2 regions of the Paenibacillus sp. HJGM_3 genome follow, and region 1 is predicted to be linked to the other one. Evidence: riboswitches for the same ligand, from Rfam matches in the RefSeq annotation. Region 1 holds a riboswitch; the other holds the start of a gene.
What was found. Region 1 has a riboswitch for cobalamin ahead of nrdI (class Ib ribonucleoside-diphosphate reductase assembly flavoprotein NrdI). Riboswitches for the same ligand answer to the same signal wherever they lie in the genome.
Positions count from the first base shown of each region.

Region 1 (15,156 bases):
TATGACGAAATGCTCGCGGTCATGAAGGCTTTCACTTTCAACGATCCGGACGGTAACGGCAAAAACGATACGTACGGGTTCACGACCGCCGGGGCAGGGACGTCCATCCCGGGCGACTTTCCTGAGTGGGTGAAGAACGGCATGGTGCCGGCGGGCTTTTATGTCGACAAGGACAACAACTTCATCGACAGCGGCACGAACCTCCGAACCGCCAAGGTTCTGGAGGATATCCGCAAAACGCTGGATTTGAAAGTCGTCGATCCCGATTGGTTCCTGAACAAATCAGGTGATCAATTCACGAAGATTCAGCAAGGAAAAGCGGGGATATTCTATTCCACCGTCCGTGACATAGCCTTCGACAACACGAGCAACAGCGTCCAGAAAAAGACTCGCGAAACTACGGGTAACCAAAAAGCCGAGTTCGCCGCTTTCCATATTGCGGGCGACGTTCCGGTCACCTATGAGCCGCTCCCAGGCGTACCGTTCCTGTTCAACGCCAAAGCGGATCCGAAAAAAGTGGAACGTACGATCGAGATCCTAGACTGGCTGGCTAGCCCGGAAGGCTATCTGCTCGCCAACTTCGGTAAGGAGAACGTGCACTACAAGAAGGAAGGCAATAAAATCACGCTTATCCCGGACGCGATTAAGAAGGACATCAGCGACAACGGCAACTTCACCGAAATATGGGGCGGCGTATTCAGCTATAATGTCAAGGATCCTTCCAACACGATCGGATTGCAAATCGTAGATCCTCGCGAAACGGACCATGACCGCGCTATCCTTGCTTCCATGAAGAAAAACAAATACTACTTGCTCGGTACGAACGTCGTACCTCCTGTAGGCCTGGATATCGGCTCATACCGGACTCAGATGCGGGCTAAGCAAGTCAAAGTGCTGTTCGAAGAGAAAGATTCCAGCAACTGGCCGAAATATCTGCAAGAATTGCTCGATACGTATAAAGCGAAAGCGATCTTCGACGCATACGCGGAGCAAATCTCCACAGCTCTTGGCAAAAAGGTTACGTTCAAAACAGATTGATATTCCACGAATACGGCTCCCGGGTTTTAACACCCGGGGGCTTTTTAATTACAAGAATCACCCAATCCATAACTATAGATTCTCCCTTGCTCTTAATATCGGAGAAGGGAGGATTTAGATAGTAAAAAAGGTAGTTGCCTAGACAAACCTTTATGCTATATTATAGTTACATACAGGATAGGTACAGGATATACTTTTATAAATTCTATACATGTAAAATACAGATCCGCTAAATTGTTATACAGTGGTATTTCCATAAATTACGGCTGGAGGTGTCGCTTATATTCCAACATAATAGGTATTGATTGTAAGCGGTTTCTAGTAAAGGTGCACAGTATGAACAGACAAACAAAAATCAAACATTTTGAATCCCAGGGAGGTCATCTTGTTGAAAAAGCGGTTCAATCAAGTCGTAGTATTAACGATGGCATCGGCACTCATTCTTAGCGCTTGCGGCAAATCGGATACAGGCTCCGCGACGCCTACTCCAGGCAACTCTTCCAGCCCGGCCAAATCTGCGGCCCCGACCAAAGAAAAGCTGACCCTCAGCTGGATGGTCGGTACGCCGACGAACAACTCCAGCCTTCCATCCGGGGATAAAGATTTTATCAAGAAGACGCTAGAAGAAAAGTTCAACGTAGAAATTAAGCTGGACTATATGGCTATGGGTCCGGAATTTACGCAGAAGCTGAATACGCTGCTTGCTTCGGGCAGCGCGCCTGACATGTTCCAGGCTGAGGGCACCGCTACGACCAAGTACGTCACAGACGGCGCTCTCATGGATATGACGAATTATGTGACGCCGGCCAAGATGCCGAACTACTTCAAGTGGGTTACCGACACGGAGATGAAGCGTTACCAAGTCGGCGGCAAGTTCATGCGCGCTCCTGTACCTTTCGAGAAAAACGCCTACTTCTCTTATTATGTTCGGAAAGACTGGATCGATGCGCTGAATGCGAAAGATCCTAGCCTCAAGCTGAAAGTGCCGACAAACTACGACGAAATGGTCGCGGTCATGAAGGCGTTTACGTTCAACGATCCTGACGGCAACGGCAAGAACGATACGTATGGGTTCACTACTGCCGGCGCCGGAACGTCCATCACCGGGGACTTCCCGGAATGGGTGAAGAACGGCTTGGTCCCTGCGAGCTTCTATGTGGATAAAGACAACAATTTCATCGATAGCGGCACGAACGTCCGCACCGCCAAGGTACTGGACGATATCCGCAAGCTGCTCGATATGAAGGTGGTCGATCCCGACTGGTTCCTGAACAAATCCGGGGAGCAGTTAACGAAGATTCAACAAGGCAAGGCCGGCATTTTCTACTCGGCGGTCCGCGACATTGCCTTCGACAATACGAACAACAGCGTTCAGAAAAAGACGCGCGAAGTAACCGGCAACCAAAAAGCCGAATTCGCGGCGTTCCATATCGCGGGCGACGTGCCGGTCAGCTACGAGCCGCTGCCAGGCGTACCGTTCCTGTTCAACGCAAAAGCGGATCCTAAAAAAATTGAGCGCACCATCGAGATTCTCGATTACCTTGCAACGCCGGAAGGGTACCTGCTCACCAACTTCGGGAAAGAAAACGTGCATTACAAGAAAGAAGGCAACAAGGTTACTCTGATTCCGGATGCGATCAAGAAGGACATCGGCGACAACGGTAACTTTACGGAAATTTGGAGCAGTGTATTCAGCTACAACGTGAAGGATCCATCCAACCAAATCGGCATCCAAATCATCGACCCGCGCGAAACCGATCATGACCGCGAAATTCTCGCCACCATGAAGAAGAACAAATACTACTTGCTCGGAACGAACGTAGTTCCTCCTGTAGGGCTTGATATCGGCTCTTACCGCACCCAAATGCGTGCTAAGCAAGTGAAAGTATTGTTCGAGGAGAAAGACTCCAGCAACTGGCCGAAATACTTGCAAGAACTGCTCGATACGTATAAAGCGAAAGCGATCTTCGACGCATACGCGGAGCAAATTTCTACAGCGCTTGGCAAAAAGGTCACGTTCAAAACCGATTGATCGTTGAGTTACCGGCTTCCGGGTTTAATTACCCGGGAGTTTTTTTATCTTTTTATTTTCTTCTTGGCGGTTGACAGAATCAATATCTTGATATAATCTGAAGTTCGACAACTACATATGGACATGTATGGGTGCCTGGCAGCGATCGGCTGCCAAGGCTTAATAGGGAAATTCGGTAGAGCAACAGCGAATCCGATGCGGTCCCGCCACTGTAACAGAGAAGCTCCTTCGATATGCCACTGGCCATAAGGCTGGGAAGGCGGAAGGTTGCGATGAATCTGGAGCCAGGAGACCTGCCCACGCATGAAGACACAACGGTACCTACGGGAGATAGGGGATGTGTCGGACAAGCTTGCAAGGACGAATTTGGGTTCGGGCTGCTGCCGGTTGGACAGCGGCGGGTTCGGACGGCTTCATCGTGCAGATGCGGGGCGTGTCTGGCTTTCTCTCGGGGGAGGCCGGATGCGCCTTTTTGATGTCGATATCGCCCATCGGGCACGCATGAAATACTAGATTGCTAGAGGGAGTGAAGCTCGCCATGTTAATCGTCTATGACTCCCGAACGGGGAATGTGGAGCGTTTCGTGAGGAAGCTCGGCCTCGATGTGCTTAAATTGCACGACTCCGAGTCGCAGCAGGTTGAGGAGCCGTTCGTCATGGTGACGTATACGACCGGGTTCGGTCATGTACCAGCCCAAGTGATGAACTTCCTGAATCGCAACCGTGCCCATCTGAGGGGGGTATCGGCCAGCGGGAACCGCAATTGGGGCGCATCGTTCGCCGGCAGCGCCGACGCCATCGCCGAGCAGTTCGGCGTCCCGATCGTTCATAAATTCGAGCTGTCCGGCACGTCTACCGATGTAGAACGATTTCGAGAGGGGTTGAACCGCGTTGCGGCACATTGAATTGAACAACCAGCTGATGCAGCGGACCGAAGATGGGTTTTACGATTTGGAGAAAGACCGCGAGGCGGCCGCCGCCTTCCTGGAGGAAGTGGAGACGAAGCGAATGAAGTTCCCATCCTTACGGGAGAAGCTCGACTACTTGATCCGGCATCACTATTATACGAACGTGTATGAGCGCTATACATACGAGCAAGTCGAGGCCGTCTATCGGCTGACCGACGAGGCGGGCTTCCGGTTCCAGTCGTATATGGCGGTCTCGAAGTTTTACAAGGACTACGCCCTCAAGACGGACGACAAAAGCCAGTATCTCGAGCGCTATGAAGACCGGGTAGCCATCGTGGCGCTCTTCCTTGGGCACGGGGACGCGGAGCTGGCCAAACGGATCGCGCTCGCCATGATCGAGCAGCGGCTGCAGCCGGCGACACCGACATTCTTGAATGCGGGCAAGAGCCGCAGAGGCGAGATGGTAAGCTGCTTCCTGCTGGAGATGGACGATTCGCTCAACTCGATCAATTATGTGCTCTGCACGTGCATGCAGCTGTCGAAGATCGGCGGCGGGGTCGCCGTGAACTTGTCCAAGCTGCGCGGGCGCGGCGAGCCCATCAAGGGCGTGGAGGGCGCGGCGAAAGGCATCATGCCGATTCTGAAGCTGCTCGAGGACGCATTCTCTTACGCGGATCAGATGGGGCAGCGCAAAGGCTCCGGAGCGGCGTACTACAACATTTTCGGCTGGGACGTGCTGGAGTTTCTCGATTGCAAAAAAATTAACGCCGATGAAAAGTCGCGCATCAAGACGCTGTCCATCGGGCTTATCGTACCGGACAAGCTGTACCGGCTCGCCGCCGAGAACAAGCCGCTTACGGTGTTCGGCTCCTATTCCGTCTATCAGGCCTATGGGAAGCACCTGGACGACTTGGACATCGATTCGATGTATGAGGAACTGCTCGCCAATCCGGCGGTGCTGAAGAAAACGGTGATGAGCGCGCGAGACATGCTGACGAAGATCGCTTCGATCCAGCTGGAGTCCGGCTATCCGTACATGATGAACAAGTCGAATGCGAACCGCGCTCACGCCTTGAAGGCGATCGGCGATGTGAAGATGTCCAACCTGTGCACCGAAATTTTCCAACTGCAAGAAACGTCCACGATCACCGACTACGACCAGCCGGATCACATTCGCCGCGACATCAGCTGCAATCTGGCTTCGCTCAACATCGTGAACGTCATGGAGCGCCGGGCGATCCGCGAATCCGTGCACGTCGGGATGGAAGCTCTGACGACCGTGAGCGACTTCTCGCAGATCGAGAACGCGCCCGGTGTCCGCAAAGCGAACAAGGAGCTGCATTCGGTCGGCCTCGGGGCGATGAATTTGAACGGCTTTTTGGCCAAAAACCGCATCGCGTACGAGAGCGAGGAAGCAAAGGATTTCGTCCGCACGTTCTTCATGATGATGAACTACTACTCGCTCGAGAAGAGCATGGAGATCGCCCGGGAACGGGGGGTTACGTTCCAGGATTTCGAGCGGTCGGAGTATGCGTCCGGCGTCTATTTCGCCAAGTATGTCGAGCAGGACTACCTCCCCCGTACGGAGAAGGTGGCGTCGCTGTTCGAGGGTATGGCCATTCCGACTCCGGCCGATTGGGCGGAGCTGAAGGAGCAGGTGCGGTGTCACGGCTTGTACCACGCTTATCGGCTGGCGATCGCGCCGACCCAGAGCATCTCTTACATCCAGAACGCGACGTCGAGCGTAATGCCGGTGGTGGAGCTCATCGAGACGCGTACATATGCGAATGCTACGACGTACTACCCGATGCCGTATTTGGCCCCGAATAATGTGTTTTATTACAAATCGGCTTACAACATGGACCAGTTCAAGATCATCGACCTGATCGCCGAGATCAGCCAGCATGTCGACCAGGGCATCTCCACGATCCTCCACGTCAACAGCAGCGTCTCTACGCGGGACTTGGCGCGCATGTACATTTATGCGGCTCACAAGGGGCTCAAGTCGTTGTACTACACCCGCACGAAGCATCTCTCGGTGGAAGAATGCACGAGCTGCGCCGTTTAAGGCAGCAGGACAAAGGAGGAGCGCGCATGCAAGCCGTCAATTGGAACCGGCCGGACGACGATTTCACACTGGCCTTCTGGCAGCAAAATGTAATGCAATTCTGGACGGATGAAGAAATTCCTCTGTCCGATGATATAATGGCGTGGATCGAGCTGAGCCCCGTCGAGCAGGACGTCTATATGAAGGTGCTCGGGGGCCTGACGCTGCTCGACACCGTGCAAGGCGGCGTAGGGATGCCGCGCATCGTGGAGCATGTAGACGGCCTGCAGCGCAAGGCGGTGCTGTCGTTTATGGGCATGATGGAGCAGATTCACGCCAAGTCGTACAGCAGCATCTTCACGACGCTCGCGACCGCGGAGAAGATCGACGACCTATTCCGCTGGGTCGAGAGCCATCCGCGCCTGCAGCTGAAGGCGAAGCGCATCTCCTCGGCTTACTCGGCCATCACGGGTCCACAGTCGCTCTATGTCGCTATGGCGGCATCGGTGCTTCTGGAGAGCTTTTTGTTCTACAGCGGGTTCTTCTACCCGTTGTACTTGGCGGGGCAAGGGAAAATGACGAGCAGCGGGGAAATCATCGACTTGATCCTGCGGGATGAGAGCATCCACGGGCTGTATGTAGGGACGCTGGCTCAGGAGGTTTACCGGCAGCTCACGCCTGGCGAGCGGGAGGCGGCGATTCGGGAACTGATGGAGCTGTTCGACGAGCTGTACGTCAATGAAGCCGCCTATACGGAAGAGCTGTACGCAGGCATCGGGCTGAAGGAGGAAGTGCTGGCGTACGTCCGGTACAACGCGAACAAGGCGTTTATGAACCTGGGCCTGGATCCGCACTTCCCGGAAGAGCCGGTCAACCCGATCGTGTTCAACGGTATCAGCACCCGGACGAAGCAGCATGACTTCTTCTCGAAGAAGGGCAACGGCTACGTCCGGACGCTGCATGTCGAAGCGCTCCGTGATGAAGATTTCGAGTTCCCGTCCGTCCGCTAGGAGAACGTCTGTAAACCGCTTATCGTATGGCGGAATTCCGACGGGGTTACGCCCTTCAGCTCCTTGAACACCCGGGAGAACGTCCGGAACGACTCGAATCCGACCTCGGCGGCGATGTCGGACACCGTCATCTCGGTGGACGCGAGCAAGCTCGAAGCTCGGCGGATGCGTAATGCGTGCACGTAGCTGAGGAAGCTTTGTCCGACGAGCTCCTTGAACGAACGGCTTATATACGGCACGCTCACCTGGAACATGGCGGCCAGATGCTCTAGTGTCAATTCGTCCTCCATATAATGCGTGTTCACGTACTGAATCAGCTTCCACGTCTCCTTCTTCTTCTCCGGCGCAAGGGGCTTTTGCGGGCGGGATATGCCGGCATGCGCGCGGATGAACAGCAGGAGCACCTCGACCAGCTTGGCGCGAATGATGCTGTTGCGTCCCAGCTCGTGGCCTTGGAACTCGCGGTGAAGCTCGTCGATCATCGATTTGGCGGAGGCGAACAACGCTTCGTTCAACTGCAGATGCGGATGGAGGTCGTCCCCGATCCGGAGCAGCAGGCTGCTCAGTTCCGGCTCGAGAAGCGCGTCGGTCAGAATGCCGATATCGAACATGCAGCAGACGAGCTCGAGCGAACTGTCGGTATCGTTCGAGAAGTTATGGATCTGATGAGGCAGCAGCATGAACAGGGTGCCGGGCTGGAACTCGTGCTTGACCCCGTTGATGAACATCCGGCCTTTGCCCCGGAACACGAGGCCGATCTCGGCAAATTCGTGATGGTGCACCGGATAGCTGTCGATCGTATGGATGCCGATATAGAAAGGGAACATGCCCTCCGTCACATTGCGGAGCTGTAGCGCGTCTTCATAGATCGGGAAAGTGGACATCGGACATCCTCCTGAAGCGTTTTCACATAGGTTTATACGCCCATTGTAGCACAGAGCCCGAGCGGGATGAATAGCCGTTCGGGCTTTTCCTGCGGAGCGGGAGGGGTCTGTAAAATTTGGCACACATCCCGGCATAATTGGCATGCAATCAAGCTTCTTGTCGTTTAGTATGAAGAGGAGATTGCGAGAGACGACAGGGAGGAACGAATCGGATGAAGCTGCTGTTGGGCTGTACCAAATTCGATATTACCCCGGACCGGCCGATCCCGCTTGCCGGGTTCGCCGTCCGCGAGAATAAGCCTTATGAAGCGATACACACATCCCTGTATTTGCGCGCGGCCGTCCTGCAGCAGGCCGACGCCGCGGACCAACGGGTGGGGGAGCCGGTGCTCATCGTGTCTGCCGACTTACTCTGGTGGGGGACCGACCGGATGGAGACGATCCGGGAGACGCTGCAGGCCCGCTTCGGCCTGAGCGCGGAGCGTATCATCCTGAACGCTACCCACAGCCATTCCGGCCCGCAGACGAGCTTCCGGTTCCATCGGCTGCTCGGCGCGCCGGATCCGGGTTACGTCGAGGCGCTCGAGCGGCAGCTGTACACGGCCGTCGAAGCTGCTCTCGCCGGCCTGGAGCCGGTGACCGTCGAGCGCGGGTCGGGCGAGTGCCGCAATGGGGTGCAGCGGAGAAAATATGCCGACGGAGGCGTGGTCGGGGGCGCATTCCCGGACGGGATCGCCGATCATGAGGTGAATGTGATCCGCTTCGCCCGGACCGACGGTTCGGTGAAGGCGCTGATGGTGCACTATGCATGCCATCCCGTGACGACGAATGAGAACGTGGTGTCCTCGGAATTCACGGGACATGCGATGGAGCGGTTGGAGCGCGAGCTGGACGGGTCGGTCTGCCTGTTCCTGCAGGGCTGCTGCGCGGATATTAATGTATACACGGAATCGGCCGATCCGTCCGCTTCCACGCCGCGGGAGAAGGTGGCGTACTTCGGCGAGCGGCTGGCGGATTCCGTCATTGGCGTCCTGAAGCGGCCGCTGAAGCGGCTGGCCGTGACGCCGTTCTCAAGCATGCGCCTGGCCATTCCGCTGCAGCTGAGACCGCTCGCCGGACGCGAGGAACTGCAGGCGCTTGCCGAGCGAGCCGGATCGCCCCACGACGAGTGGGCGCAAACGATGCTGCAGCAATTCGACCGCCGGGACACCACGCTTACGATGGAATTCGTCCGGATAGACGTGGCCGAAGGCTTGAGCTTCCTGGCGATGAACGCCGAGGTCGTCGTCGAGTATGGGCTGTACGTGAAGGCGATGAACGCCGACGTACTGCCGATGGGGTATTCCAACGGCATGATCGGCTATGTACCTCTCGCTTATCAGCTTCGCACGGATAGCTACGAATCGGACTCGTCGACGTACTACTTCCACATGCCGTCCCGGCTCCTCCCGGAGATCGAAGCTCCGGTACGCGAGGCGCTGCAACAGCTTGCAGGAAATATTGGAAAGGGGGAAGCCCAATGAAAGTGGCCGTCATCGGATGCGGTACAATGGGCAAGATGTACATGGAGCGGTTCGAGCTGATGCCGGAGGCGGAGCTCGTGGCGATCAGCAACCGTTCGGAGGGAGCGCTGCAGGAGTGTGCCTCCCGTTATGGGGCAACCCCGTACACGTCGTACGAGGAGCTGCTGGCGGCTACGGATGCTGAAGTCGTCTGTGTGACGCTGCCGACACATCTGCACAAGGAAGTCGTGCTGCTCGCCGCAGCGCAAGGCAAGCACATCATCTGCGAGAAGCCGCTCGCGTTGAATCCTGAGGATGCCCGCCTCATGCAGGAGGCATGCGAGCGGAGCGGGGTACGGCTGTTCGCGGCCCATGTGCTGCGCTTCTTCCCGGAATACGCCCAGCTCCGGCAGCAGGCGGCGGCCGGTACGATCGGTCGGATTGGCGTGAGCCATGCGAAGCGGGCCAGCAAATGCCCGCCCGCCGGCAGCTGGTACGTGGACAAGGCGCTAAGCGGCGGCATTATCCTCGATCTGATGATCCACGATCTGGACTTCCTCCGCTGGACGATCGGCGAGGTGAAGAGCGTCTTCGCCTCCGGCCGGCAAGCGGAAGGGGTCGAATACGCGTCGGTCACGCTCCGCTTCGTGAACGGGGCCATCGCGAATGTGGAGGCGTACTGGGGCTACCCGGGGCCGTTCCTGACCCAGGTGGAGCTCGCCGGTTCGCAAGGGCTGCTGCGCTACGACAGCACGCAGACCCGTTCGCTCGTCATTCAACGCTCGGACCCGGACGCGTTCCGGCTGAGGGGCGTCGGGTTCCCGAATCGGCCGGCGCTGAAGGACCCGTTCCAGGTCCAGCTGGAGCATTTCCTTGACTGCGTGCAGACGGGTAACGAGCCGCTCGTCAACGCGCATGACGGGGTGATGGCGGTGACGCTGGCGTGCGCCGCCGTCGAATCGCTGCGCACCGGCCGGCCGGTCCGGCTCGACGGCAAGCTAGAGGAGGTGTCCCGATGAAGAAGCTGCGGATTGGAATGATCAGTTTCGCCCATTCCCATGGGAACAGCTACTTACGAGAGCTGATGAAGCTGGACGACGTTCAGGTGGTCGGTCTGTACGACCCAGTGTACGAGCGGGTGGCCCCGCATGTGGAAGAGTGGGGACTTCCCTACTATGACGATCACGATAGGCTGCTGGCAGAGCCGATCGATGCGGTCGTGATTTGCTCGGAGAATGCCGAGCACGGCCGGTTCACGGCCGATGCGGCGCGTGCCGGCAAGCATGTGCTGTGCGAGAAGCCGCTTGGCGTCTCAACCGAGCAGATGCGCGGGATGATCGAGGTGTGCCGCGAGCACGGCGTGCAACTGATGACGGCGTTCCCCTGCCGCTACCTGGCGGCTGTCCTGGACGCGAAGTCCGCCGTCGAGGACGGAGCGATCGGCGACATCGTCGCGATCAAGGGGACGAACCGCGGGCGGATGCCCGGACGCTGGTTCATCGATCCGGCGCTGTCCGGAGGCGGAGCGGTGCTCGACCACACGGTGCACGTGATGGACTTGATGAACTGGTTCCTGAACACGGAGCCGGAGGAAGTGTATGCGGAAGTCGGAGAGCTGTTCCACGAGAACTTGGGGATCGACGACGCCGGCATGATTCACGTGAAGTTCGCGAACGGCGTGCTGGGAATCCTCGATCCCAGCTGGTCGCGGCCTGCCGGGTACGGCCGGGCCGACGTCACGATGGAGATCATCGGCACCAAGGGCGTGATCAGCCTCGACGGATTCGCTCAAGCGAACGAGGCGTACTACAGCGAGAGCGGCAAGACCGCCCGCATGTTCTGGGGCGACGGTATGGACGGACCGCTCGTGCGCGATTTCGTGAGGGCGCTGCGAGCCGGCGTGCCGGTGCCGATCAGCGGGGAAGACGGCCTAAAATCCGCGGCGGTCGCCATCGCCGCTTATGAATCGGCCAAACAAGGACGCCCGGTGCGGGTCAACCTATAACGAAACAGCCTTCCGGATCCCGGAAGGCTGCTTCTCTTGTACAGGCCAAGGAAAACTCATAAAAAAATGAAAATTGGAGAGCATTGACAGGAGACGGCCGGAATGATACGATGCTTTTAAAGCATAGTAATCTTATAGGAATTATAAGAAAAGTTTTCTGATCGAAGCCATTCGAGGAAGTGCATTCGTGCTTTAGCGGTAGCTTTTCTTGAAACATCAGAATTTTTGAGCTTCGCTCAAAACTTATTAATTCTGATGTTATATGATAAAAACAGCTGGAGGTTTCCCACATGGAGCATACGATCACGATCCCTTATAAAAACGACGAGCTGCGCGCGACGATCCATTACCCGAACCGCGAAGGCCGAGGGGGGATTCCCTTGGAGCGCTGCGCCACCGTCGTTCTGTGCCACGGCTTCGTCGGCAATCGGATCGGCGTCGATCGGCTGTTCGTGAATGCCGCCCGCCAGTTCAGCCGCGCCGGGTACGTCGTCGTCCGATTCGATTACGCCGGCTGTGGAGAGAGCACGGGCGATTATGGAGCGGGCGGGTTGACGGCCATGATCGAGCAGACGCGTACGGTGCTGGACTACTTGCTCGACGTGGATTATGTGGACCCGAATCGGCTGATCCTGATCGGCCACAGTCTGGGCGGTGCGGCGGCGCTCCTGACGGCCGCCCAGGACAAGCGAGTGAAGTCGCTTGTGCTCTGGTCCGCGGTCGCCCATCCGTTCAATGATATCGTCCGGATCGTCGGACAGTCGACATTTGACGAGTCGGTCCAGAAGGGCGCCGCCGATTACCTCGGCTATAGCCTCCAGCCCGAATTTTTCGAATCGCTCAAGACGCATCAACCGCTTGCTCAAGTACGCAAGTTTGCCGGAGACGTGCTCGTCGTGCATGGCACATCGGACGATACGATTCCGCCGGACTACAGCTCCATCTACCAGAAGGTGTTCTGGATGCGTACGGAGGGGCAGTGCGATTTGGAGTGGATCTTTCAAGCCAACCATACGTATTCCGACGGCAACAGCAAAGCCGAGCTATACGCTAAGACGATGCAATGGCTGGAAGACCGGGAACGGCAAAAGCAGGAATGGGGAAATTGGGAGATCTAAACGATTGGCCGCAACGCCGAGCTGCTTGTTTCAAGCAGCTCGATTTTTGTTTAAATATGAAAATATAGAAAAAAGTCTTGCATTCCTAGATTAATCTATAGAAGATTATAGATATAAATAGCGAAAATGTAAGCCTATGTGAACTTTCACACGCGACGACTTCGGGGGGCGGGAAGGTTGGAGCTTGTATCCTTAGCAAACGAACGTGAAATTTTCAAATCGTTCGTTCAAATGTCCATTGTGGCAGCCGGATGGATCGATATACACGGAAATTGGATAGCGGTCAATACGGCACTGTGCGAAATGTCCGGGTATGCGGAGCAGGAATGGCTCATGCCGCACTCCGTAGGGCCCGCGTTGCTCACGATCGGCGACCGCGCCGCAAGTCCGCTCGATTGCTTGGTAGAAGGCGGGGCCGGACGGTCCGTGCGAATGTATCACAAGAAAGGGTACTCCGACTTGGAGCTGTACAGCCGGAAAGTGGTCTTGTCCAACTCAAGATGCGACGGGTATTTGATTCAGTTTAAGGATATTCAACACTACCCGGATCCTACGCTGGAGCGAATTCGAGAGCTGGAGCATCAATCGAAGCTCGAACAAGCGCTGGTCTTAAGCAAGCAGCACTACAAGTCCTTGTTCGAACAGCATCCCGACGGCGTCTTTTCCCTGGATTTGCAGGCTCGGTTCCTGACGCTCAACGCCTCCTTCGAACGGATCACCGGCTATTCCGCAAGCGAGCTGTTCCAGACGAACTTCATCAACCGGACGTATCAGGAAGACTGGGCCGTTACATACGATCAATTCCTGCTGGCGGTCAAGGGCCAGCCGCGGGTGTTCAATACTAGGGTACAGCACAAGAACGGCGGGCTCATCGAGTTCCGCGTCTATTTGCTGCCCATACTCGTAGATCATGAGCCGAGGGGCGTCTACGGCATCGCGCAGGACATTACGCAGGAGAAGCGGCTCCTGGAGAAGCTGCGTTCCAGCGAGGGGATGTACAAGCTTATCGAAGAGAACTCGTTCGATCTGATCGCCCGTTGCGCGCTGGACGGGAAGCTGCTCTACATGTCCTCCATCGTCACCACCATGTTAGGGTACGCCCAGGAAGAGCTAAGAGACCAATACACGCAGCAGTATATGCACCCCGACGATCTGTTGCTCATGGAACAAAACTTCCAGTCCCAGTACCAGCGTGGAATGGAGCCTTCGCTTCATGCCTATAGGTTCCGCCACAAAGACGGCCACTATGTCTGGATGGAAACGATCATCTCGATGGTTCGCGACGCGGACGGAGCTGTCTCGGAGCTGCTCTGCGTATCGAGGGATATCTCGGAACGCAAACAGACCGAGGAGCTTATGCTTCGGTCCGAGAAATTGTTAATGGCCGGTCAGCTGGCTGCCGGCATTGCCCATGAAATTCGCAATCCACTGACGTCGATCAAGGGCTTCCTGCAGCTACTGGGCTCGCAGATGAAGGACAAACAGGAATTCGTCACGATCATGCGCTCCGAGCTGAACCGGATCGAGGAGATTACGAACGAGCTGCTGCTGCTCGCGAAACCTCATGCCCATGCGTTCCACAAGCACGAGCTGGGCGGGCTGCTGAAGCAGGTCGTGTCCATCATGGAGCCGCAATCGATTCTGAATAACGTGCAAGTCGTGAACACTCCCGCCATGGAGCCTTTATACATCCGATGCGACGAGAATCAGCTCAAGCAAGTGTTTATCAATTTCATCAAGAATGCGATCGAGGCAATGCCGAACGGCGGCCTGTTGCGGGTTACAGTAGAACGGCATCAGGAGGAAGCGGTGATTGCCTTCATCGATCAAGGCTGCGGTATTCCCGAGGACAAGCTGGCCACGATCTGGCAACCGTTCTACACGACCAAGGATCGGGGGACCGGCCTCGGCCTCATGGTCAGCTACAGCATTATCGAGAACCATAAGGGACGGGTGAATGTATCGAGCGAGCTCGGGACCGGAACAACGTTCACGGTTCATTTGCCGTTGCTCACTTCCGACACTCGGCTTACCTAGAGGAACCGAATGTAGAGCTCGTCGAACCGGTCCGAATTCATTTTCTTGCGCAATTGCAGCTGCAGGATGCCGTCTTGATATTCGGCTTTGCTGGAGTTGGAATGCACAAGCGCGGGGAGGCGTACGAATTGCACGTTTTTTCCGGGCCCCTCGATCTTGACCTTGCTGGAATTGGCGAATAGCTGCAGATTGCGTGGGTTGACTTGGGCTGGGATGCGGATCCGGACAATGACGTTGCGATGCGTTTCGAAAACTTCCGTCTCGAGCTGCCCGGCCGGTGAGGCCGGTGCGGCTTGTTGAGGTTTCAGGGCATTCCCCAGCGCGGCCGGCACCGTCTGCTTCATGACGTTCTGTATGAACTTGTCTACCCAGCCCATGTCCGGAACTTTCCCCTGCTGGGCCGAGGCGATTCCGTTGAATAGCTCTTCGAAATGCTTCCAATTGCCGAATGGATTCCCATTGTCGGCCATCTCCATCCCTCCTAACCTTCTCCTACTAGCTTATGTGCATCAAGGGAAGCGAGTGCGTGCTAAGGGCTTAAACCGATCCCTCCGATAAAATCGGTAAGCACCAGTG
Region 1 covers NZ_JBJGED010000021.1:21,869-37,024, reverse strand. The annotation lists gene ACI5FR_RS21720 (type 2 periplasmic-binding domain-containing protein) at 1-1,038, shown strand, start outside; gene ACI5FR_RS21715 (type 2 periplasmic-binding domain-containing protein) at 1,427-3,070, shown strand; cobalamin riboswitch at 3,183-3,385, shown strand; gene nrdI (class Ib ribonucleoside-diphosphate reductase assembly flavoprotein NrdI) at 3,609-3,974, shown strand; gene nrdE (class 1b ribonucleoside-diphosphate reductase subunit alpha) at 3,961-6,045, shown strand; gene nrdF (class 1b ribonucleoside-diphosphate reductase subunit beta) at 6,072-7,034, shown strand; gene ACI5FR_RS21695 (helix-turn-helix transcriptional regulator) at 7,031-7,918, opposite strand; gene ACI5FR_RS21690 (neutral/alkaline non-lysosomal ceramidase N-terminal domain-containing protein) at 8,131-9,441, shown strand; gene ACI5FR_RS21685 (Gfo/Idh/MocA family protein) at 9,438-10,439, shown strand; gene ACI5FR_RS21680 (Gfo/Idh/MocA family protein) at 10,436-11,425, shown strand; gene ACI5FR_RS21675 (alpha/beta hydrolase family protein) at 11,716-12,543, shown strand; gene ACI5FR_RS21670 (PAS domain S-box protein) at 12,721-14,580, shown strand; gene ACI5FR_RS21665 (Hsp20/alpha crystallin family protein) at 14,577-15,050, opposite strand.

Region 2 (15,156 bases), on a different contig from region 1:
CGGCGCATCACCTCGACCGGCGTGCCGACCTGCGCGACGGCGCCGCCGTGCAGCACGAGCAGCCGGTCGCAATATTGCGCCGCCAGGTTCAAGTCGTGCAGCACCGCCACGACCGTGAGGTCGGCTTCCCGCTGCCAACGGCGGACAGCGTCCATCATCTGCAGCTGGTAGCCGATGTCGAGGTACGTCGTCGGCTCGTCGAGCAGGAGCAGCTTCGGCTGCTGCGCCATCACCTTGGCCAGCGCCACGCGCTGCCGCTCGCCGCCGCTCAGATGCTCCAGCGTCCGCTCCGCTAGAGCGTCTAGGCTCAGCTTCGCCATAATCGCATCGACCAGCGACGCGGTATCCTCCCGCTCCTCGCCGAGCCAGTTCTGGAACGGGAAGCGGCCCATCTCGACCACGTCGCGTACGGTGAAGCCGATCGGCGGCAGCGCGTCCTGCTGCAGCACGGCGACCCAACGCGCCAGCTCCTTGCGCGAATACGCATGAACCGCGCGCCCGTCGAGCTCCACGGTGCCGGAATCGGCCGCTTCCAGGCCCGACAGCAGCTTCAGCAGCGTCGACTTCCCGCTCCCGTTCGGCCCGATGATGCCGAACAGCTCGCCTCGGCCGACCGTGAACCCGACATCCCTCAGAATAAGCTGCCGGTCGAACGATTTGGTTGCCCGTTGTACGGTGATCATGACGCTCCCTCCTCAGCCTCTCAGCGTTTTCTTGTGCTTGCTCAGCAAATAGGCGAAGAACGGCGCGCCCAGGAACGCCGTGACCACTCCGAGCGGGATTTCCGTAGGACTAAGCGCCATCCGCGCGATCGTATCCGCCCACAGCACATAGATGCCGCCCGCGATCATGGACAGCGGAATAATGAGCCGATAATCCGGACCGACGAGGAGCCGGACGAGATGCGGCGTGATGAGCCCGACGAACCCGATCACCCCGGACACCGAGACGGCGGCCGCCGTCAGCAGCGTGGAGAAGATCAGAATGATCTTCTTCGTCCGCTCCACCGGCACCCCCAGATGCGCCGCCTGCCTTTCGCCCAAGGCGAACAAGTTCAGCGACCGGGAATACATAACCAGGACGATGAATCCTAAGATCAAGTACGGCAGTACGACCCCCGTAAACTTCCAGCCTCTCAGCGCCAAGCTGCCCATCAGCCAGAACAGGATCTCGTTCACCACCCGGTTCGACATCGACACCATGAACGACACGATCGCCCCGAGGAAGGCGGACACGACGACGCCGGATAAAATAATCGTCTCCAGCTGGAATTTGCCGTTGAAATTGGCCAGCCGGAACACGATCCACAGGCTGACCAAGCCGGTCACGAACGCCACCATCGGCACCGTCCATTGCCCGAAGAGCGCAAACTGCAGGCCGAATAAAATCAGGAATGCCGCCCCCACGGATGCTCCCGAAGCGACGCCCAGCGTATACGGATCGGCCAGCGGGTTGCGAAGCACACCCTGATAGCCCGCCCCGGCCAGGGACAGCGCCGCGCCCACCAGAATGCCGAGCATAATGCGAGGGAAACGGACCTTCAGCACGATTTGCTCGGAAGAGTCCGGCCAAGTCGGATGCACCCAGTCTCCTAGTACCGGTATATGATGCAGCAGAATGAGCCATACGTCGCTGATCGGCAGCCGTGCCGAGCCCATCGACAAGCTGATCACCAGAGAGAGAACAAGGAGAAGCATGCCTGCTCCTCCCCAACCCAACAGCTTTTTCTTCATGTTTATTTCACCAGATCGGGATAAATGGCCTTGGCGATTTCATAGAGGCCTTGCGTGATGCGCGGACCCGGACGCGACAGCAGGTTGTCGTCCAACCCGGCCACCCGGTTGTTCGCAATTGCGCTGATTTTGTCCCAGCCGCTGCGGCCGCGGATCGTCTTCTCCAGATCGGGCACGCCCTTCGCGAACAGAATGACGTCCGGGTTCGACTGGATGATTTTCTCCTCGCTGATCTGCTTCCAGCCGGTCAAGTCGGAGGCTACGTTCACCCCGCCCGCGATCGTGATGAGATCGTCCATGAACTCCCCTTTGCCGACCGTCCAGCCCGGGGAGAACTCGATGTACACCTTCTTCTTTTGGTCGTCCTTCAGCCCTTTGACCGCATCGACGACCTTTTGCTTCTCGGCCTTCATCTGGGCAATCACTTTGTCCGCTTGCTCCTGCGTATCGGTAATGCGGCCGTACAGCGCAATGCGCTCGATCGCCTGATCCACCGTCTTCGGCTCTACCGAGAACAAGTTCATCTTGAGCTCGGTCAGCTTCTCGACCGATTTTTTGTTGAGCGACAGGCCGGCAAACACGATGTCGGGATTGGCCGCTAGAATCGCTTCGGAATTGCCCTGCAGGTTGCCCATCTTCGGCTTTGTCTTTGCTTCCGCCGGGTAGTCGTCGTAGTCGGTGACGCCTACGATTTTGCTGCCCAGGCCCAGGGCGAACAGCACTTCGGTCTCGCTCGGCGAGAGCGAGACGATCCGCTCCGGGGCTTTGGCGAACGTCACTTCTTTGCCCGAAGCGTCCTTGACAGTCAGCGGATATACCGTCTTCTTACTGTTAGCACTTGCCGTAGCCGTCGGCGTCGCAGTCGCCGAGGCGTTCGGCGTTGCGGCAGCCTTTGCCGGGTCCTGCACACCGGTCGGCGCCCCTCCCTTGTCCCCGCAGCCTGCAGCCAGACCCATCAGCAGCGCCGCCGCCAATACCAGATACCGTGTTTTCTTCATCCTTCTCGCTCCCCATTCTTGCCTTTATAGTTGAGAGCTTGGTCTACCGAATCGCCATGGACAAAAAAGCATGATAGGAAATACAAAATACAAAAACCTCTATCCGGTCGGACAGAGGTTCAGCAAATCAAGGGAGACGTCTTGCCTCGCGCCGTGAGGCGCAAATGCAACACTAGCATTCCTGCTCCTGATTCAGCCGGTCCTTTTCCTCGAAGGATTCCATGTGCTTTTCCCTATCCAGGCAGGTCTCCTGACTTGTAGGTTCCGATCTTCCTCGCCTTCCCATCCGGACGGACAGTGGCCTTGTGAGGAACATCCCTAGCTTACAGTGGCGGGACCGTGTCGGATTCTCACCGACTTCCCTTTTAACCCCGATCTCCGGTTGAATATGCATCCGGACATGCGCGGCACCTGGCAGGTATTCCAAGTATTCGTTTGACTAAGCTTCCACGCTATGAATTATAGTGCATGCCCCTGAATCTGGCAAGTGTGGAGATAGAGTCCGCCGGCGGCGACTAAAATAAGCCAGGACGTGACATCCTACAAACGAGCAACCACTTCATAGCGAAAGGGGAATGTCCCAGTGACGACGTCCAAAGCACGCCGAGAGAATTTGGTGAAGATGCGCAAGCAAACTCAACATCCCCACGGGAAAGTGAAATCCCTGAAGGAGCTCTCCGAAGAGTAGACGCCTAGCCGCTCATGAGGCATGATTGCTTTACGGCCGGCGGAGCTTACGGCTCCCCGGCTTTTTTATCAAATCAGAATTTAATAATCACAGGGTCGCCGCAAAGTACGGGGTATTTTGGGTTGCCTGCATAGCCGACTCGCCGTGTCTACTAATCCTCCGCTTTCATAGAATACTAGGGAAGTCGACGGACAAGGAGGGTGAACGATGAACCGGACTCATTTTAAGACATTTCGCTTCCGGATCGGCAAGAACAAGTTCCTCGTCATCAAAATTCAGCAATCGGCTACGGCCAAAACGGAGAGCGGGAATGCCTTAGCGAGTAACGCCTTGAACGTTAAAATTCTCAAAGAAGTGCTGCGTAATCGCCGTCGTCGTCGCTAGCAATCCCCTCTCTCCATCGCGCTTGAAAGGGGGTGACCACTATGCCGCGCTCTAAAAAAAACAATGTGCAAAAATGGGGGAAAGGCAATACGAAAATCAAGACGAAGCAGTCCGCCAGCGCCTCCATCAACCAAGGGGGCAATGCATTCGCCATCAACGCTGTCGACATTGGCGTCGTCCGCATCCGTCCGCAATAATAACGGCCCAAGCCCGTCCGGGACTTCACCCTCCGGACGGGCTTTACTTCGTTTAGGCAGCCCGCCCGTTCACGATCCGATTGAACGAGTGAACGGTCAAGCCATAGTAGACGGCATAGATGAGCGCATACAGCGAGAGCGATGTGACGATTGGTACCGTCAGGTTCACATCGATCAGCCCGCTGAGCACGGTCGTGAGCCGAGACATCAGCACGATGCTGTGTGTCAGGCCGACGAGGAGCGGCAGCGCGAACACGAACAGCGTCTGCTTAGCGATCGAACCGTGTATCGCCCGGCGGCTCACGCCGATCTTGCGCAGGATGGCGTACCGGTCCTTCTCGGCATGCGCATCGGTCAGCTGCTTGAAGTAGATGACGCTGCCCGTCGCGGCCAGAAAGACGAGGCCGAGGAAAGCGAAGATGAACATGTCGAGACCGGCGCTCTCAAGCCCTGCCTTGTAGAATGTGGCGTAGGAGGACAGCTGCGCCTTGTCCGCCTCCGGCATGCGCATCAATTGCTCGCCGGTCGCTTCGGCCTGAGACTCGTCCTGGACCTCATAGGCCCGGTATACCACAGGCGGCACCTGCTTCGCCATCTCGGCGAACCGTGCATCGTTCACCACGAAGTAAAAGTCCGGGAACTTCCAGTTGATAACCCGGTCCTCCGTCAAATCCCCGAACGTTAGGGTCAGACTGCCTCCCGGCAACTCTGGCTGCAGCGTCTTGCCCTGAAAGTCGCGGTTTGTGAAGCCGGTGTACATAGGCCGGATGGCGATTAGTTCCCACTCGGCAGGCGGTGCGAGCATCCTGCTTTTACCAAGAGCTTGCTGCAAGCGATTGTAGGTGCTCACTGAGAGGAAGTTGAGCGGACGTTCGTCGACCTCGTAATAGCGGCTCGGCAGCATAGTCGGGTCCGAGAACGCACCTTTTGTCTTCACGACCGGAACGTCCACTTGGGCCACCACCGGATGGGATGTATCGCTGCGAATGATCCGTTCGACCTGTGCATCGAAGGCTTCACCCTGGGATAAATGCATGTAGCTGAACGGAGCCTTCCGCTCCTGGGTAATCTTGTTGCTGTAGAACTCGCTGAAGCTGGCGCCGCTAAGCAGCATCGTGAGCGTGCTGAGCAAGGTCACCATGGCGAGTGTCCGGGCGTTGCCGTTCATCCTGTACAGCAACTGAGAGATGCTGACAAGGTTCATGCCCTTGTAGTACAGCGGCTTGTGGCCGCGCGCCCGCTTCAGCACGTAGATCGTAAGAGATCGGAACAGCAGGAACGTGCCCACGATTAGGGTCGCTAGCAAAAGGACAATATTCGTTGTAAATTCGGCATTGGACTGAATATCCCGACCTGAGATCCAGTAGGCAAACCCGATGAACAGCACGGCTAGGACGGCCGTGACGAATTTGGCTTTGGGCTCCTGCTCCCCCTCCTTGTCCGCCTGGAACAGCTGAATCAGCTTGAACCTATAGATGAGCCGGTAGCTGTTGATCGACGTCAAGAGCTGAATGACCGCGAACACGAGTACGGTATTGGCGATCGCATGGGGCGAGATCCTGAAGCTCACGTGCCCCTCTATCCCCATAACCTTCAGCAGAATCATCGTGAACAGCTTGGACGAAAATGCTCCCAGTACGATACCCGCCACGATGGCGATCGCGCCCATGATGACGTTCTCGTAGAAAAGCATCCGCCCGATCGTTTTCTTCCGCATGCCCAGCAGCGCGTATAGGCCGACCTCCTTCTTGCGCTTGCGAGTGAAGAAGGCGTTCGAGTACCAGACGAACACGACGACGAACAGGAGGAGCAGGAGCGAAGCTTGCAGGAAAATGGAGCGGACGACGTTGGCCGGCATCGTGCTGGCGGCTATGTCTCCGCTGTACCGCAGCGAGACGAACGTAAAATAGATCACGACGCTGAAAATAAGCGAGAAAAAGTAGATCAGGTAGTTTTTGATATTGCCGAGTATGTTTTTGCGCGCAAGACTAAACAGCGTCACTCGTCCCACCCCCAAGCACGATCAGCACATCGAGCACCTGCTTGTAAAATTGTGTCCGGGCCGCATTGCCCCTCGCGAGCTCGGTGAACATGCGGCCGTCCTTGATGAACATCACCCGTCCGCAATAGCTCGCGGCGAAGGCGTCGTGCGTCACCATCAGAATTGTCGCCCGGTCGCGCATGTTCAAGTCCTTCAAGCACTCGAGCAGCTCCGTCGCCGATTTCGAATCCAGCGCGCCCGTAGGCTCATCGGCGAGCAGCAGGCTCGGCTTCGTGATTATCGCCCGGCAAGCCGCGGTCCGCTGCTTCTGGCCGCCCGAGATTTGGTACGGATACTGCTCCAGAACGGCCCCGATGCCGAAGCGCTCGGCCAGCGCCTGGACGCGGCGATCGATATCGCCCGGCTCGCGCTTCGCGAGGGCGAGCGGCAGCATGATGTTCTCCCGAACCGTCAGGGTGTCGAGCAGGTTGTAATCCTGGAACAGGAAGCCGAGCTTCTCCCGGCGGAACTCGGCAAGCGCTTCTTCCTTCATGTCGAGGATGCTCGCTCCGTCGATGGCGATCTCCCCGGACGTGGCCTGATCGATCGTGGCGAGCACGTTCAGCAGCGTCGTCTTGCCGGAGCCGGACGGCCCCATAATGCCGACGAATTCTCCTTCGCGCACGGTCAGGTCGATCTCCTCCAACGCGGTGACGACGTTGCCTTTCGTCCCATATACTTTTCGCAGATTCCTTGCTTCTACTATCGATTTCATCGTACAGCCCTCCCCATCGTTGGCCGAAGTTCCTACATGCCTTCGTTCTGGCTCTATCGTACCTTCTCACCTGCAGGCCGGCCATTGAACAGGCTTACAAGTTACGGCGGCAACCTTACAACATTGTAACCTGCCCGCCCCGGATATCGTTTACAATAGGAGCATCACGCCAATGCTAATCGGATCCGGACTCCGGCCGATAGGAGGACATGACGGATGAAAATCATGATCGTGGAAGACGAGCGCACCATTGCCGAACTGGTCGGCGAAACCGTACAGAAATGGGGCTTCACCCCTGTGCTGGCCCAAGACTTCGAGCAGGTGCTGCAGACGTTCGTGAGGGAAGAGCCGCAGCTCGTGCTGATGGATGTGAACTTGCCCGCCTTCGACGGGTTCTATTGGTGCCGGCAAATCCGTCAATTGTCTCAAGTGCCGATGATCTTCGTCTCCTCGCGGACGACCCCGATGGATATGATCATGGCGATGAACATGGGTGGCGACGATTACATCCAGAAGCCGTTCTATCCCGACGTGCTGATGGCCAAGATCAACGCCTTGCTCCGGCGCGCCTACTCGTACATGGAGATCAGCTCCGACGTGCTGGAGCATAACGGCGTCGTGCTGAATTTGCGGGACGGCACCGCCTTGTGCGGGGAACAGAAGATCGAGCTGACGAAGAACGAGTTCAAAATATTGGGCATCCTGCTGCGCCAGCACGGTACGATCGTCAGCCGGGATAAGCTCATGCGCAGCCTCTGGGAGGACGAGAGCTTCGTTGACGACAATACGCTCACCGTCAATATGACCCGGCTGCGCAAAAAGATGGACGAGCTCGGCAAGCTCGGCTTCATCGAGACACGGAAAGGACAAGGGTATATCATTCCATGAGCTTCTATCGTTATGTATGGGACAAGCGGTTCTTTCTCCTCTTTACGATGTTGGTTCTGATGTTCGAATCGCTGCTCATGTACGTGAGCGGCACCCGGGAATCGTCCGCAACGCTTAGCAACATCGCGTATGCGAACGCGGGCGTCTTGTTCGCCGCCATCGTCTATCTCGCGGCGGGCTACTTCTACCGGCGGCCGTTCTATCGGGAGCTGGAAGCGGTAATCCGACATTTGACCCATCCCCCCGCCGCAGGTGCCGGCACGGCTGCGACCGTCATCCCTGCCCTGCCGGAACCGCAGACCGCCGGTCAAGCGGTATACCTCGAGCTGCTGAACCAGCTTCAGCGCGATCATGCGGAGAAGCTCGGCCAGCTGATGCAGGAGAAGCGCAGCCATCAAGATTTTATTATGTCCTGGATTCATGAAGTCAAGCTCCCGATCGCCGCCAGCCGGCTCGTCCTGCTGCACAGCGGGGGCAAGTCGGTCGACTATATCGTGGACAAGCTCGAAGACGAGCTGGACAAGATCGACCATTACGTCGAACAAGCACTCTACTACTCCCGCATCGACTCGTTCTCGAGAGATTATCTGATCACGGAGATCGAGCTAGGGTCCATCGTGAAAGAGAGTGTGAAGAAGGCGGCCAAGCTGTTCATCACCAAGCGCATCCGGTTCCGGATGGAGGAGGAGCCGAAGCGTGTCTACAGCGACGCCAAATGGCTCGGGTATATCCTCGACCAGCTCCTCTCGAACGGGGTCAAATATACGGAAGCAGGCGGCGAGCTCTCCGTCCGCTTCGAGGAAGACGCCCGGGAGCGGAGGCTGATCGTGCAGGATACCGGGATCGGCATTGCGCCTCAGGACCTGCACCGCGTGTTCGACAAAGGCTTCACCGGGTCCAATGGACGCACCCACGCCAAGTCGACGGGGATGGGACTGTACTTGGCCAAGCAAATGGCGCTCAAGCTAGGGCACGACCTCTCGATCGAGTCGCAGGAGGGCGTCTATACGCGGGTTACCGTCCATTTTCCGAAAATCCGCACGCTCTATACCAGGGCGGATTCGTAATGCCGCCGTGAAACCAAACGGGCCACCGCCCCGATTCCCGAGACGGTGACCCTATAGGCAGGCGCCTGCTATTTCTCCATAATCGCCTTCAACACTTGCTTCGATTTCTCCTTGTCCTTCGCACGGAACGGGACGAACGCCATGACTTCGCCGCCCTTGTAGCCGAGATCCTTCAGCCACTTCGTGTTCGTGACCGGCACGCCGTACAGCACATCCTTGTACACCCCGGCCGGGTAATCCGCCTTCTTGAACGTATCGTCCAGGCTGATGTAGCCCTCCTGGCTCGCGAACGCGTCGAACTGCTGCTTCGGCACGACGAACAGTCCGTTCTCTCCGGCCGCCAGCTCTACGATCAGCTTGTCCATATTGAACATCGGGCTGACGAATACTTCCACGGTAGGCTGCTCGCCCACCTTCTCCTTGAGGGACGCTTCCATCTCCTCGCTTTTGTTAAACGGCGAATTCTCGGGAAACATGACGAATACCGGCACGTCCGATTTCGGTCCGCCACAGCCGGCCAGCAGGCCTACGACCATCATCAGTACAAGGGCAAGCGAAATTTTTTTCTTCCACATGATCCGTTTCTCCCCTCAGGCTCGTCTCCGGTTGAATCTCTCTCTTCCAACTATCAACCCTATCATATCATATCGGACACCGGCGGGAAAACGTGAGGAATCTTCCACCGCAGCGGCCGAATGCAACAATAAAAGCCCGTCTTCGCCGGCAAGCGAAAACGGGCATGGGTTCGTGCTGAGCAGCGCGGTCTACTTGGACTGGCGCATGTATTCGTTGATTTTCTCATCCAGCTTCCGGCTGATCTCGACGACAATCTCAGCGGTCAGGGACTGATTCTCCATGAACGCCTGCTCCATGGACCTGCGCAGATCGACAATTTCTTCTTCGAGCGATCTGCGTTCCGGCTCCGCGGGCTTGGAGGCCAACTTCTTCACCTGGTACGACCATCGAATCGGCTGGGAAGGCTCCCGGACTAGCGTGGGCTGGGATAACCGAACCATGTTTGTTTCATAATACATAGAAATCCCTCCTCCCGCTTCAATCTTTTAGACAAAGATCGTGAAGAAACCCCACAAAGCGACGTGTACATACGCAGCATTTTCCTTTACCTTTGCGGGGGCCCCGGGCAAGCTGACGTGCAGCTAAGTCCAATATACCAGAATTTGCCCGATTGAGGGAGTGCCTAATGTACTATCCATTGCAAAATTCGCCAGTTATCCCACTCTGATTTTGTCGACGAAGCTTCCGATGCGGTCGAGCGCTTCGGTCAGCTGAGACGTAGAAGTCGCATAAGAACAACGGATGTAGCCTTCTCCGCCTTGTCCGAATACGTGTCCGGGAACCGCCGCGACCTTGCCTTCATACAACAGCCGCTGACAAAATTCCTCCGAGGTCAAGCCTGTCGATTCGACAGACGGGAACGCATAAAACGCGCCTTTCGGCTCATGGCACTCCAGGCCGATCTCGCGAAAGCCCCGGACGACAAGCCGGCGCCGCTGGTTATAAGCCTCAACCATGCGCTCCATCTCTTCCATGCCGCTGGTCAGCGCCGCGTAGGCGGCCACTTGCCCCATGACGGGCGCGCACATGACCGTGTACTGATGAATCTTGAGCATAGCGGCGATCAGCTCTCGGTGGCCGCACGCATAGCCCATCCGCCAGCCGGTCATGGCGAACGCCTTGGAGAAGCCGCTCACGAGGATGGTCCGGTCCTTCATGCCCGGTAAGGAAGCGAAGCTGACATGCTTCGAGCCGTACGTGAGCTCGGCATAGATCTCGTCGGAGATGACGATCAGATCGTTCTCCTCGACGACCTTCGCGATTGGCACCCAATCCTCGCGCGTCATGATACCGCCGGTCGGGTTGCTCGGGTAGCACAGGATGAGCACCTTGGACTTCGGCGTGATCTTGGCGCGGAGGGACTCGGCCGTCAGCTTGAAATCGTCCTTCGCGAACGTCTCGATGCCGACCGGGACACCTCCGGTGATCGTCGTAATCGGCGAATAGGAGATGTAGCACGGCTCCGGCACCAGGATCTCGTCCCCGGGGGAGATCAGTGCGCGCAGGGCCAGGTCGATCGCTTCGCTGCCGCCGATCGTGACGATAATCTCGTCCTTCGGCTCATAGGCGACGGCGAATTGACGGTGCAGGTACTCCGCGATCGCTTCGCGCAGCTCCGGCATCCCGGCGTTCGGCGTATAGGCGGTACGCCCCCGGTCGAGCGAATACACGCAGGCTTCGCGGATGCGCCACGGCGTGACGAAGTCGGGCTCGCCCACCCCTAGAGAGATAATGTCCTTGCTCCCGCTCACGAGATCAAAAAATTTGCGGATCCCCGATGGAGGAATATCGCGGACAACCGGCGACAAATAGTCGCTCATCGACTTGGAAGCAGCCGTTCCCGGCCGCAGTTCGTCCTGATTGATCATGGCCATCGCTTCCTTTATGGTGAAATCTGCATCCGGTGATCATCGACGTGTTCCTCGAAGATGATGCCGTCCTGCTTGTATTTTTTAAGGATGAAATGCGTCTTCGTCGACAGAACGCTCTCGATCGGCGACAGCTTGTTGGAGACGAACGCGGCGACTTCCTTCAAATTCTTGCCTTCTACCTCGACCAACAGGTCGTACGCGCCGGACATGAGGTAGACGGACTTCACCTCCGGGTACAGATACACCCGCTCGGCGATCGCATCGAACCCTCGGCCCCGTTCCGGCGTAATCTGGACTTCGATCAGCGCCGTCACCTTCTCCTCGTCGACCTTGCTCCAATTGACGATCGTCGCGTACTTCACGATCACGTGATCCGCTTCCATCTCGTCGATCGAATCCATGACCGCCTGTTGAGAAACGTCCAGCATCGTGGCGATGATATCGACGCCGCGACGGGCATCCTCCTTGAGCAGCTCCAGAATTTTATGCTTCAATTCGTTCATCCGGTCACCCTCCCCATTCTCTAAAGATCGAATACGGCGCGCCTTGCAAGTTGAGGCGATATCCTCCATCATACATCAAACCCAGTTCCATGCAAAGGGAAACCCCATAAAGAGAAAGGGGCGCTTCGCCACGCCCCAAGGGTTGTCAATATTGCCGCCCTTCTTCCTTATTCTTGAACATACCCGAATGGACAAGCTTGACCTCGATCTCCACGGAATCGAGCGAGTAGTCACGCAGCGGCATACTGCCGTTCGAGGTCAGCCGGCTCCAGGCCGGAAAGGCGTCATGGTACAGGACGTGCTCCAGTGTGTAAACATCGATCGATTGCTTCTTCCCGGCTTGGAACGTTTGCTCCAGCTGGGTGCGAATTTCCCGGGCCGTCTCCTGTCTGATCGATTCCTCGTCGATCGGCTGCAGGAGCGCGTTAATGGCGGCTTTACATGTGAACCGAATGGAGAAACCCGCCTTGTTGCCGTTCGCATGGGGCACTATCTTGGCCTTCATGTTTCGGATGGAGATGTTCGCTGCCGGTTTGCCATTTTGCTCGATGGTCACGGAAGCGTGTACCGAGCTTTGCTCGACCCAGCGCACGCCCACCAGCTTCTTGTAATCGAGCCACCCTTGCAAGCTCCCGTCTTTGATCGCGAAGACGCCTCCCGTGGCGAGCTTCGGGTCCGCGCGTTCGTCTTTTTTCCACTGATCCTCCACAATTTCGAGGGAAGGGAGAAGCAGCGTTTGTCCGGGCTCCCGCAGCTCGGTTACAACTTTGAACAACCGCAGGGGGCGGATGTCGGACTGCTGGATATACGTCTCGATCGGTGTATGCAGAATGGAAGCGAGCGGCGAGAGGTTGAAGAAGGGCGTCACGGAGAACACTTGATCTATCGGCTCCTTCGTTCCGTACACCCATTGCGTGTAGCGAGTCTCCCTGAACCGGATGAGCCCGTCCAAATAGGAGTGAATGCCGTGCTTCAGGGCATTCTCCGTGAACACGATGGCAGAGATGTGGCCATAAAACACTCTCTGTTGGGCCGTCTTGAACAGGCTGTCGATCGCGTCCGACATCGTCCTCCCCTCCGCACGCCCGGTCCAGACGCCCCCGGCCCGGCTAGGCTTGCCTCCTTCCTGTTTGGCCACTTTGGAGAAATCGAGCATTTGGGCGTATATCACATACTGGTCGTCCTTGTAATCGAACCCGAGTGCCGTGAAATAATCCGTATTCGCAATCGACTTCAAGTCCCAACATCCGCTAAGGACGAGCAGTAGCGGGAACAGGATCGCCAGCAGGCGCACCATGCGCTTCAATGGGATTCCCCGCCTTTCCGTGTGGGGTCCTCCGGATGTAGGAAGGAAGGCCGCCGCTTTTGCTTCTTCCAAGGGATGGCCAACACGCCAGCCGCCATTTCTCGGAATTTGGGCGGAGACAAGGGAGTGAGATACGGGACCCCGAACGATTCGAGCGTAGACAAGTACAGCGCGAGCCCGACGACGGATAACATGAACCCATACATCCCGAACATGAAGCAGACGACCAGGATGAGGAACCGCAGGACAGTAATGCTCCCGGCAAGCGATTGGCTGATCAAGGTGAACATGGACATCGTGGAGAGGGCGGCGACAACAAGGGTGACGGGACCCGTAATGCCCGCACTGATCGCGGCATCCCCTATGATCAGGCCGCCCACGACCGCAACCGTCTGACCGACCGCCTTGGGCAGCCGCAAACCCGCTTCTCGGAACAGCTCGAACAGGACGAGCATAAGGAAGAAGTCCATCGGACCGGATAACGGAAGCCCGATTCGGGCGGAAGAGATCGTTGCGAGCAGTGGAAACGGAATTTGGTCCAGATTGAAGCCCGACACCGCGATCCAGAACCCCGGAAGGAACAGGGCGACGCACATGCCGAACAAGCGCAGTACCCGTTCCAACGCCACATAATAGAAAGGCAGATGCACGTCTTCCGGCGACTTGAGAATTTCCAACAGATTGGTAGGCGCCATCACCGCCATCGGCGATCCGTCCACGAGAACGGCAAACCGGCCTCTTAACAAACTGTCGGCCACATAATCGGGCCGGCCGACGTAGCCGATTAGTGGAAACAAGGAGAATGCTCGGTCGGCCATCGCTTCCTCCAGCTGCGCGCTGCTTAGCAAGCCGTCGACGTCCAAGACGGTCAGCCTTCGTCTGGCTTCTTCTACGACCTCGGGCTGCGCAATATCCTCGATGTACAGCATCGCGACGGTCGTATGGCTGCGCTCGCCGATCACGAATTTCTCACAGCATAGGGAAGAGGTTTTCATCCGTTTGCGGATCAGAGCCACATTGCTGGTCACATCTTCCGTGAACGCGTCGCGCGGTCCTTTAACGGACACTTCCGTGCTGGATTCTTCCGGAGTGCGGTTGGGGGGATTGGCGAGGTTTAAGGCATACACCAGCCCCGCCTCGGTGAAGAAGAGGACCAGTTCCCCACCATACACCCTAAGCATGATCGATTCCATCAGATTCGGACCCGCCATCGGATGAAGCTGCAGCGTCTTGCTTTGGTTCAAGCTGTCGGAATCGAAGACGGCCAGCCGTTCCAGCATCGCATGGAGATGGGGAAGCACCTGCTCGTTGATGCGCTTCGCATCGGCCAATCCCTCGCAGTACATAAGCAGGACCGGTATAGGGTTGTCCTCACGGCCATAAACGTATGATTCAATGACGACATCGGCCGAATTGGCGAACATATTGCGCAGTGCCTGTTCATTGAATTCGGGAAGCGTTATATCTCTCATCCGGTCTTGACCTCCTTTCGCTTACCGGGCAGGAACGCCAGGATGAGGAGCAGCAATGTGACGAACAGATTCCAGCCAAGCGACGACGGAAAATACCAGGTAGTCAATTGACGCAAAAAGGTCATATCGCTGATTGGAATTAACGCGACCGCCGTGGTCAGCAAGGAAAGCCCGATCAAAAAAAACGTTTTGCTTCGTGGCCGTTCAATGCCCATGAGATCCACAATGAGCGCCAACATAAGCGAAATGCGAACGAACGATCCCGAGAACCATTGGTAGATGGAGAAAAAATCAAGGTGGGAGATGAACTTCCCGAGTGTCACCATCCGCCATTGCTCGAACGCGGGGAAGCGCAAGTCCGCCGCCTCGAACGGACCGAACATGGCGATAGCCCCGGTCAAGGGACCGACCGTTAGCCCGATCAGAATGACTGGCATCACGAGCAAGCCTCTATAGCGGACCGGAGTGGACAGATGGTGCTGCAGAATCAATATGAATACCAGCTCGCTCAGCCCTCCTATGGTGTAAAGTGCGGATTGCAGCATGGGAGAGTAGCCGTGCGTAAAGAGAGGGGACAGCAGGGAATAGTCCTTATATTTGATATTGGCCGTCATGACAAAGTAGCCAAGCACGACAACCAGAGGCAGCAGCAGCCCGGAAGTAATGCCGATCGCCCGGATCCCAAGTCTCGCTCCGATGCAGCAAAGCAACATGAAC
Region 2 covers NZ_JBJGED010000022.1:124,980-140,135, reverse strand. The annotation lists gene ACI5FR_RS22750 (heme ABC transporter ATP-binding protein) at 1-683, opposite strand, end outside; gene ACI5FR_RS22745 (FecCD family ABC transporter permease) at 696-1,733, opposite strand; gene ACI5FR_RS22740 (ABC transporter substrate-binding protein) at 1,736-2,731, opposite strand; cobalamin riboswitch at 2,955-3,161, opposite strand; gene ACI5FR_RS22735 (DUF6254 family protein) at 3,315-3,419, shown strand; gene ACI5FR_RS22730 (hypothetical protein) at 3,627-3,803, shown strand; gene ACI5FR_RS22725 (hypothetical protein) at 3,845-4,000, shown strand; gene ACI5FR_RS22720 (FtsX-like permease family protein) at 4,053-6,002, opposite strand; gene ACI5FR_RS22715 (ABC transporter ATP-binding protein) at 5,989-6,756, opposite strand; gene ACI5FR_RS22710 (response regulator transcription factor) at 6,973-7,644, shown strand; gene ACI5FR_RS22705 (sensor histidine kinase) at 7,641-8,711, shown strand; gene ACI5FR_RS22700 (hypothetical protein) at 8,780-9,286, opposite strand; gene ACI5FR_RS22695 (aspartyl-phosphate phosphatase Spo0E family protein) at 9,476-9,745, opposite strand; gene ACI5FR_RS22690 (aminotransferase class I/II-fold pyridoxal phosphate-dependent enzyme) at 9,941-11,107, opposite strand; gene ACI5FR_RS22685 (Lrp/AsnC family transcriptional regulator) at 11,170-11,661, opposite strand; gene ACI5FR_RS22680 (Ger(x)C family spore germination protein) at 11,807-12,958, opposite strand; gene ACI5FR_RS22675 (spore germination protein) at 12,964-14,439, opposite strand; gene ACI5FR_RS22670 (GerAB/ArcD/ProY family transporter) at 14,436-15,156, opposite strand, start outside.
Region 2: it holds a riboswitch for cobalamin, as region 1 does, so the genes downstream of both, ACI5FR_RS22740 (ABC transporter substrate-binding protein) here and nrdI (class Ib ribonucleoside-diphosphate reductase assembly flavoprotein NrdI) in region 1, are expected to answer to the same signal.